One region of the Pseudoalteromonas sp. UCD-33C genome, then DNA from elsewhere that is predicted to be linked to it. Evidence: predicted binding sites of a transcription regulator. Region 1 holds the regulator's gene; each other region holds the start of a gene.
The links. Region 1 encodes FliA, which starts transcription of late flagellar genes. Its sites were predicted from a motif close to CTAAAGNTNNNNNNNNNNNNGCCGATA; they were not measured.

Region 1 (3,280 bases):
AGAGCAAATGGCTTGTTTCATTCCTGACGACGTATCACGTCAACAAGCGTGGCAAGCACTTCTGCAAATGGTTGAAAACCAAATGCATACCACTAATAACGAAATTCTGCGTCAAGGCGGTGTATTTGCGTTAGTGGGTCCAACAGGCGTTGGTAAAACAACCACAGTTGCAAAATTAGCTGCACTGGGTGCACAAAAATATGGTGCTGATAAAGTGGCGTTGATCACCACTGATACCTACAGAATTGGTGCCTACGAACAATTGGCTACTTATGGTCGTATTATTGGCTGTGGTGTTAAGCAGGTAAAAGATGCGAATGAATTAGCTGAAGTGTTATACCATTTACGTAATAAGCGTCTAGTATTAATAGACACAGCGGGTATGAGCCAACGTGATTTACGTTTAACTGAGCAGTTAAATACCCTAATGCGTAATCAGCGTGTTGATATTCGTAGTTATTTAGTATTAAGTGCTACAGCACAGATAAATGTGTTGCAAGAAACCGTAAGACACTTTAAAAAGGTTCACCTAAGTGGCTGTATCTTCACTAAATTGGATGAATCTTTAAGTTTAGGTGAGATTATTAGCATAGCGATTCAAAATCGCCTGCCAATAGGGTATCTTACTAACGGTCAGCGCGTTCCTGAGGATATTCGCGTAGCGAATGCTGAAAAACTAGTGAAAAAAGCTGAACAATTGTATTTAAAACGAGCAAAAGCACAACATTCAAGACGTCAAGCAGTAGCGTCGAACACAGTAGGGATGTATGATTAACACAGTATTAGATCAAGCAAGCGGCCTGCGCAAAATGAATCAAAATAATAATAGTGGCGTTAAAGTTATCGCTGTTACTGGCGGTAAAGGTGGAGTGGGTAAAACCAACGTTTCACTCAATACCGCAATCGCATTAGGTCAGCAAGGAAATCGTGTATTAGTATTAGATGCCGATTTAGGTTTGGCAAACTGTGACGTAATGCTTGGCCTTCGTGTTGAACGTAATTTATCTCATGTTTTGTCAGGCGAGTGTGAGCTTGACGAAATTCTTGTTGAAGGCCCTGCGGGCATCAAAATTGTACCAGCGACGTCTGGTTCACAAAGTATGGTTGAATTAACGCCATCTGAGCATGCAGGCCTTATTCGCGCTTTTAGCGAGTTAAACACCGAGTTTGATATATTAATTGTTGATACCGCCGCAGGTATTTCTGACATGGTATTAAGCTTTTCTCGTGCAGCCCAAGACGTTGTTGTGGTTGTATGCGATGAACCTACCTCAATTACTGATGCTTACGCACTTATTAAAGTGCTTAGCCGTGAGCATGGCGTATATAAATTTAAAATTGTTGCCAATATGGTGCGCAGTTTGCGTGAAGGGCAAGAATTATTTGCTAAACTTTCAAAAGTAACGGATCGTTTTTTAGATGTTTCAATGGAGTTGGTAGCAACCATTCCTTATGACGAGAACATGCGTAAATCTACGCGACGTCAAAAGGTGATTGTTGAATTATTCCCGAACTCACCGGCAGCGGTGGCGTTTAAAACATTAGCAACAAAAGCAGTTAAGTGGCCGATCCCTAATCAACCGTCTGGCCATTTAGAATTTTTTATTGAAAAACTAGTAAACGGCTAACTATGACAACATCGGTGAATAAAGCGATGGGATATCAATCAGCACAGAATTTAAATGCGATTGTCGAAAAACATGCCTCTTTAGTCAAAAAAGTGGCGTGCCATCTAATTGCTCGTTTACCTGCCAGTGTGCAACTCGATGATTTAATTCAATCAGGCATGATAGGCCTAATTGAAGCGTCAAAAAACTTTGATGCTAGCAAAGGTGCTAGTTTCGAAACCTTCGCTGGAATTCGTATTCGTGGTGCGATGTTAGACGAAATTCGTAGAGGTGACTGGGCGCCACGCTCAGTTCACCGAAATGCCCGCCTTGTGGCTGAAACCATTTCCGAATTAGAAAGCACTTTAAATCGTGAGCCCAAAGATACTGAAGTCGCTGAAAAACTTGATATTACGCTAGATGAGTACCATCATATTCTACATGATGTAAATTCGAGTAAAGTATTAGGTATTGAAGATTTAGGTGTAGATGAAGACGTCATCACACCAGTAGGTCAGGATTTAGGACTAGACAAACCGTTTAATAACGTTAAAAATGAGCGGTTTAACCAGTCTCTATTAACGGCTATCCAATCGTTACCAGAAAGAGATGCTCTCGTTTTGTCTTTGTACTACAACGACGAAATGAACTTAAAAGAAATAGGACACATACTCGATGTTAGCGAGTCGCGTGTGAGTCAAATACATGGTCAGGCGATGATTAAGCTCAAAGCAAAAATCAATGACTGGATTAATTAGTAGTAAGTAAATAAAGGTTCAAACCTCACCGGAGGATGTTTTGGATAAAAACATGAAAATTCTTGTTGTTGATGATTTTTCTACAATGAGACGTATCATTAAAAATCTATTAAGGGATTTAGGTTTTACCAATGTGCAGGAAGCTGACGACGGTTCAACAGCATTGCCAATGCTACAAAATCAAGAATTTGATTTTGTTGTAACAGATTGGAACATGCCTGGTATGCAAGGTATTGATTTGTTACGTGCAATTCGTGCTGATGATAGCCTTAAGCATATTCCTGTATTAATGGTGACAGCTGAAGCGAAAAAAGAACAAATTGTTGCTGCTGCTCAAGCAGGTGTTAATGGCTATATCGTTAAACCATTCACTGCTGCGACACTTAAAACCAAATTGGAAAAAGTGTTTGAACGTTTAGGTTAATCTAAGGGGAGAGGCTTATGTCAGCACTTGCTGCGCCTCAAATAAGTTTAGAGCAAGCTCGTCAACTTGTTGAGTATCTTGAAAATGGTGAACAAGAAAAAGCAGATAAGCTCATTCTTGACGCTGCATCAAAAGAACAATCAGAGTTGTTTGCTGAAGTCGGCAAATTGACGCGTCAGCTTCATGAAGCGTTAAAAAACTTTGACCTAGATACTCGTCTCACTGATTTAACTACCGACGCGATCCCAGACGCTAAGCAGCGCTTAAATTATGTTATGGAAATGACAGAAAGCGCCGCCAATAAAACCATGGATGCGGTTGAAGCAAGTTTACCAATAGCGCAACAACTTGCTGATGAAATTGCCGCAATCAAACCTACGTGGGATCGTTTAATGAACCGAGAAATTGAACTCGGTGAATTTAAATCGTTATGTCATAGCTTAGATAAGTTCATGAATAACTCGCATACCAAAACCGATGAGCTCCAAGGT
Region 2 (3,280 bases), on a different contig from region 1:
CAATAATTTTACCGAGTTAACTTTACATCATGCTCATTTAGTCACACACTTAATTTTAAGTTCACTCGAAAAACTACAACAATGAAAAATATACTTTTAACTTTTATCCTTCTAAGTAGCAGCATTCTTTTCGGTTGCGGTTCTGAAGACGCACCAAAAGGCGAAAAAAACACCCCAGGTAATGTAGCGACTCTCTATTTTGATGCTTTATACAACCAAAACGATTTAAATCTTGCGATGGAATATGCCACGCCTAAAATGGCGCGAATTATGAAATCTTATGGCACCGCTGGGCAGTTCGCTCGTAACCTGGTTAATATGCAATACGATGAAGTAGTGATTGAAGTCGATATGACTAACATGAGTCTACGCGAACAATATGGCGATAAAGCTAACATCAATTTGATTTTTACGGGTTATTTTAATGGTAAGAAAATTGATGATATGCGCAGTGTGAAAATGATGCGTAAAAAAGGCAAGTGGTACATAGAAAAAATTAATGCCGATCCATTTGCGCGATAATTAATTACGAAAACTAAAAAAGGGCCTAAAGGGCCCTTTTTTTGAAAGAGTATTACTGCAGAACAGTATGGATATTACTCTTCGTCAAACTCTTGATGTTGACGCTGTGCAGGACGCGCTAAGATTTCAACGTAAAACGATGTAAGCTGTTTTGCTTCGATATCGCTAATACATTTATTAATCTCTGCCACGTGAACGACATTGGCCTCATCCGCTGATTCACCAAACTTACAGTCAAACGCCCAATAGTCGGCGCCTGCTGGGAGTGTTTTATTACGCTCACGTTTTAAGTATTTTTTTACTTCGTGCTTGGCTGCATCAACCATACGAGGATATTTAATTTTCTCGTGGTTTAGCGTGAATGTTTTCTTCATTATAGTCCTAGTAACTTGGTTCAATGACAATGGCATTAAGCCATAGACTGCTATTATAACAAGCACATCTTAATTTAGCTGTACTTTTTGCAGTTTTACTTAAATATAAGTCTATTCTTAGCTTATTCTTAGTGTATTCGAAGTCTATGACATTTCGATTAAGCCACTTATACCTAAGCTGTAGCTAAATGAAGAGGTTGATGTATCGCCTCGTCAGTAAGGCTATCATAAAATGCAGCTGCATCGATTTGTGGGCGCTCAACGGGTTTATTTTTTTCATAAAAGCGTTTTCTAACTGCAGGCTCACAGTTATCAATCACTTCTAGCGGCACATGTTGCTTATCATCACGAACATTCAGTGGCTCTGGGTTTAAACAATGACGTAATCTGATGTCTGATAAACCACCTTGCAATAGTCTAAGTGCATTTTCTTGCCCAATCAGCATATCAAACTGTTCGGGAGCTAATGGCTGTGAGGGGCCTGCACCTAACTCGGTGCGCAAAGCAGATTCAGATACTTCAGGATTACTTAATTCAGTTTTTGGCAGGTGAAACTGGCTAAAATCGAGCGCATCATGAGAAAGCATTGCTAGTAATAAAGCAAATTCTCCAGAGCGGTGCTCGTGAACACTTTTATTTAGACGATTATCGAGTTGGCTCTCTGTGAGCAACAAACCATCAATTTGCATAGTCTTTAGCCAAATAGTTTCTTGATTAACCAGTTATCGGCATTTATGCATTTTTCTTTAGTTTTTTTCTTTACTTAAATAATAAGTTTGCTATTATCAGCGCCGTTGCATTGGAGGGGTTCCCGAGCGGCCAAAGGGATCAGACTGTAAATCTGACGGCTCAGCCTTCGCTGGTTCGAATCCAGCTCCCTCCACCACTTTCCTTCTTAGAAAAGTGGGGCCAAATGCAATAGTAAAAATTTGTGTGGAGGGGTTCCCGAGCGGCCAAAGGGATCAGACTGTAAATCTGACGGCTCAGCCTTCGCTGGTTCGAATCCAGCTCCCTCCACCACTCTTTACTCTTTCTAGCTTTACTCTTTCTAGCTTTACTCTTTCTAGCTTTACTCTTTCTAGCTTTACTCTTTCTAGCTTTACTCTTTCTAGCTTTACTCTCGCTAACTTTACTCTCGCTAACTTTACTCTCGCTAACTTTACTCTCGCTAACTTTACTCTCGCTAACTTTACTCTCGCTAACTTTACTCTCGCTAACTTTACTCTCGCTAACTTTACTCTCGCTAACTTTACTCTCGCTAACTTTACTCTCGCTAACTTTACTCTCGCTAACTTAAGCTACCAACTCAAACTACTTCCATTTGCTTTTAACCATTGCTCGGCTTTTTTATAATTTGGATAAAACTGGTTCACACGTTGCCAAAACTTAGCGCTATGATTCATATGTAAAAGATGCGCAAGCTCATGTACAACCACATAGTCAATCACCCAGGTTGGCGCACTTGCTAAATGTAAATTAAAAGTCAGCTCGCGGCGTTTATTACAACTGCCCCAACGACGTTTATAATGTTGAATTTTAAGCTTTGTCGGTAATGTTTCTGACATCTGCAAACAATAATCATGAACACGCATTTCAATATAGCTTTCAAGCTTTTCATGTAAAAACTGTTCAAGCAAAGCTAGGTAGTTAGCTTCTTGATGTTTGACGCGTGATGATATTGATAAGGTAAGCTGAGACTGTGCATCTTGTTGCCACGTACTTTTCGGGCCTTTAGCAAATACTATCGGCACGTTTTGCCCAAACAACTTAATAGTGGCGTTTACTAATGGTAGTTGACGGTTTTCAGCATGAATGGATTGTTTGGCTATTTGTTCAACGACCCAATCTTGCTTGGTCTTGAGCCAGGCATCAATCTCAGTTTGTGGAACATAAAAAGGCGCATAAACGGTCAATTTCTGCTCGGCAACTTTAATTGCCACGGTTGTTCTGCGTTTACTGCGCTTTAGGGTGTAATCCAACAAAGATAAGCCAATTCAATTAATAAAAATAAGATATTCCATTTTACCCTGCTAAATAGCTGCTAATCTATAAAGATGACTCACAAATAAGTTTTCACCTTTATGCCTGACAAACCATGTTGTAGTTATACCTCACCAACAGGTAACAAGTGCCAAGAAACAGATATGGGCTCTGGATTTTGCTTTTGGCATGATAGTAAATTTGATAAATCAGGGCTAGATCTAACCCAAAAATTAGAGCGCTATGCAAAAAAAGGTGGCTTATTAGAAGGCCTGCAATTGCAAAGAGCGAACCTTTCAGGACTTAACTTAATCAAGCAGGATGACGAAGAAGGTTATGATCTCTCCTATTGTAATTTTTATCGTGCTAATTTAACGGGCGCTCATTTATTTAATAATAAAATA
Region 3 (3,280 bases), on a different contig from region 1:
AGCTCAACGCTTAATTGCGAATGACCAATAGGAGCCGTTGCATAATAGTGCAGCGGCTTTTTTTTATCTGTAGTAAGAGTAAAGCCTCGTAGAGCAATTAAACTTTCAACGCGCTTAGCAATCGCTTTGCCTGAGTCAATAAGGAAGATCTGTTGTTTATAGTAGTCACTAATCGCTCTGGCTAGTAATGGAAAGTGTGTACAGCCAAGTACCAATACATCTATATCTTCTGCTATCGCTAAATCACTCAATACATTCTCAAGCTTTGCTTCATTGATTTTCTGCGTATGAAATAGTGTTTCAGCAATTTCTACCAGCTCAGTTGAGCCATATAAGCTCACTTGTGTGTCTTGGCTATGAGTACTAATTAAGTTTGCAGTATAGCGACTCTTGATGGTTGATGGTGTTGCCAGTAAACCAATATGTTTGCTGTTACTTATAGCGCAAGCGGGTTTTATCGCAGGTACTACCCCGACAACTTCTATATTTGTGTGCTGGCGAATAGTTTCTAAGGCAGAGGTAGAGGCGGTATTACACGCAATAACTAGGATATCAACGTTTAAGTTTGCTGTTTCGATAAACTGTAGTAGCGCAAAAAGGCGGGCTATGATCGTTTGCTGACTTTGCGCGCCATAAGGCAATAAAGCATTGTCCATAAAATAACTATAATCAGCATCTGGGATCAATACTTGGATCTGTTCAAGTACGGTTGTTCCACCTATACCAGAATCAAACACCATTATATGAACTGACAAACTGCTTACCTCGGATCATCAAAGGTCAGCAGTTTGCCATGCAGCTTTATAAAAAGAAAGAAAGGACTAAGCCTCTTCTTCTGTTGCCGAGCGAAGCTTATTCATTTGCTCAAACATTGCTTTGGTATAATCCACCAGCTTACTGACTTCTTCTTTATCTTGGTTTAACCATTGTAAGATGCCAGCCAGTTCATTTTGCAAACCAATGTCACCCGCTTTATTAAACGCCTGTTTCAAGTCGTCATTAAATGGCGCTATTTTCTCAGCAACTTCTTTTTCAGGGGCTGGTTTATATTCTTCATAGCCTTTAATCGCTGCTACTGTTTTGGTTTGTTTCAGATCCATCGTAAAGCCAACGAGTTGCTCGTTACCTAAGTTAAGCTCTTTAGCTTGTTCAAAGGCATCTTCTAATGAACCAGAGAAGAATGTTTCGCTAACACTCTGCAAATCTTCCATCAATTCATTGATAGCTTGCTGCTCTTGCTCATTTAAATCACCATTGACCGACATCGAGAATGATAAATCTCGTGATTGCGAAGACTCACTGACAAAGGCTTCGTTGTCGCCATTTTTGCTATAACTGCTTGCAGACTTACTTTCGTATGCATCAGCAAAGCTAATACTTACTTCGTCACCTTCAGCGGTGGTGAAAGTGTACTCTGCGTTATTACTTAAACTGATGTATTGAGCTTGGCTTACTGAAACCGCATTAGGTTTAGGATTGAACAAGTCTTCTTCTAATTCATCAATACCTTTAAAGATACCTTCTTTAGACTTTTCGATACCCTCTTCGATGTCATCGTTAAGAATACCTGACTCTTTAAGCTCATCATACGCATCGTCGATGCCCATTTGCACACCTTTACGTGCATCACCTAGCATGCCTTTGAGTTTTTCATCATCAGCACCATCGGCTTTTGCTTTACGAAGTGCGCCGCCAACAAAGTCGAGTACGTTTTTCACGATCTCTTCAAAGTCGAACAAGGGTTTATCTTTTTTCTCTTCGGCTTTAGGTAAACCTAGTGCCTCAGCAAGTTTATCATCAAGAACTTTTGCCGCGAGCTCTCTGCCGCGTTGCTGATAACTATCTTGACGATTTTGAATGGTAGGCTGCTGCAGTGCCTGTTTACCATTGTATTTATTCACATTTGTATTAGGCATATAGCCTAGGTTGCCAATTTTCATGATCCGACTCCATGTTATGGTTAACTCATTATCGGCCAAAAACCACAAAACTTAAGTTTTTTGTATAAAAAAACGACACTAAAATAAATAACAAAACTAGACAAATCCTCAGCGCTCCCTACAATAGCGCCGTTATAAAGCTAAGAGATAAAAGGTAATCAGCCATGGCGGTTATAAAAATTGATACAACTCAATACGATGCACAATTGAGTGAGAAAGAGCAGCGCATCATCTCACAGTTTCGACGTTTTGGGGTCGAAAAATTAGAAGTGTTCAGCTCTGATCCTATTCATTACCGCCAACGTGCAGAGTTTCGTGTTTGGCATGAAGGTGAAGACCTGTTTCACATCATGTTTGATCAACAAACTAAAGAAAAGATCCGCGTTGATGAGTTTGACCCTGCAGCACCTTTAGTGGGTGAAGTGATGCAAGCGATGATCGAAAACTTAAAAGACAATGAAGTTCTGCGCCGTAAGCTGTTTCAAATCGATTACCTTTCAAGCTTAAGTGGTGAGATCCTTGTTAGCTTGTTGTATCACAAACAACTAGATGAGCAGTGGCTACAAGCAATTAAAGAGCTTAAAGCAAAACTGAGCACACAGTTTAAGATTGATTTTATTGGCCGTGCTCGTAAGCAAAAAGAAGTGATTGGTAATGACTATGTTATCGAGCGTTTAAACGTAAACGGTAAAGAGCTTATTTATCAACAAGTCGAAAATAGCTTTACGCAACCGAATGCTAAAGTAAACATCAAGATGCTAGAGTGGGCACAAGCCCTTTGCCAACCACTCAATAATGACTTACTGGAGTTATATTGTGGGAATGGTAACTTTTCGATTGCTCTTGCAGGCTCATTCGACCGCGTATTAGCCACTGAGATTTCAAAATCATCGGTTTACTCAGCGCAATACAATATCGCACAGAACAAGGTTGAGAACTTAGATATCATTCGTATGTCGAGTGAAGAGTTCACCCAAGCAATGAAAGGCGAACGTACTTTCTCTCGTTTAGATGGTATAGACCTGAAAAGCTATAACTGCCAAACAATTTTAGTGGATCCACCACGTGCAGGCATGGACACGCTAACGTGTGACCTAGTTGCGAACTACGACAATATTATTTATATCTCGTGTAACCCAGATACCTTAGAGCGTGACCTTGATCACTTATGCAAAACCCATGAAGTAAAACGTTTTGCGATTTTTGACCAATTCCCTTACACCCACCACATCGAATCAGGTGTGTTTTTACAACGTAAATAAAATCAATCTGCCAGCGCAGCAAATAGCGCTGGCAACTGCTGCTCGCTGTATACAGCTATATTATTGTCGGTTAACAGC

Region 2: AOG26_RS19755 (VC2046/SO_2500 family protein) is a predicted target of FliA. The motif match lies at 1,620-1,646, and genes of this name have one in related genera.
Region 3: AOG26_RS20005 (DUF5610 domain-containing protein) is a predicted target of FliA. The motif match lies at 1,970-1,996, and genes of this name have one in related genera.

Annotation. Positions count from the first base shown of each region.
Region 1 is NZ_LJTB01000003.1:205,161-208,440, reverse strand. Features, by position in the region: gene flhF (flagellar biosynthesis protein FlhF) at 1-775, shown strand, start outside; gene AOG26_RS09030 (MinD/ParA family ATP-binding protein) at 768-1,628, shown strand; gene AOG26_RS09025 (RNA polymerase sigma factor FliA) at 1,655-2,365, shown strand; gene cheY (chemotaxis response regulator CheY) at 2,406-2,789, shown strand; gene AOG26_RS09015 (protein phosphatase CheZ) at 2,807-3,280, shown strand, end outside.
Region 2 is NZ_LJTB01000020.1:12,206-15,485, forward strand. Features, by position in the region: gene AOG26_RS19745 (hypothetical protein) at 82-522, shown strand; gene AOG26_RS19750 (DUF6172 family protein) at 597-896, opposite strand; gene AOG26_RS19755 (VC2046/SO_2500 family protein) at 1,070-1,585, opposite strand; tRNA gene AOG26_RS19760 (tRNA-Tyr) at 1,698-1,782, shown strand; tRNA gene AOG26_RS19765 (tRNA-Tyr) at 1,832-1,916, shown strand; partial or broken gene AOG26_RS21120 (hypothetical protein) at 1,880-2,026, opposite strand; partial or broken gene AOG26_RS21125 (pentapeptide repeat-containing protein) at 2,091-2,249, shown strand; gene AOG26_RS19770 (M48 family metallopeptidase) at 2,195-2,875, opposite strand; gene AOG26_RS19775 (ion channel) at 2,978-3,280, shown strand, end outside.
Region 3 is NZ_LJTB01000021.1:24,297-27,576, reverse strand. Features, by position in the region: gene murI (glutamate racemase) at 1-755, opposite strand, end outside; gene AOG26_RS20005 (DUF5610 domain-containing protein) at 822-1,940, opposite strand; gene trmA (tRNA (uridine(54)-C5)-methyltransferase TrmA) at 2,105-3,202, shown strand; gene AOG26_RS19995 (DUF523 domain-containing protein) at 3,205-3,280, opposite strand, start outside.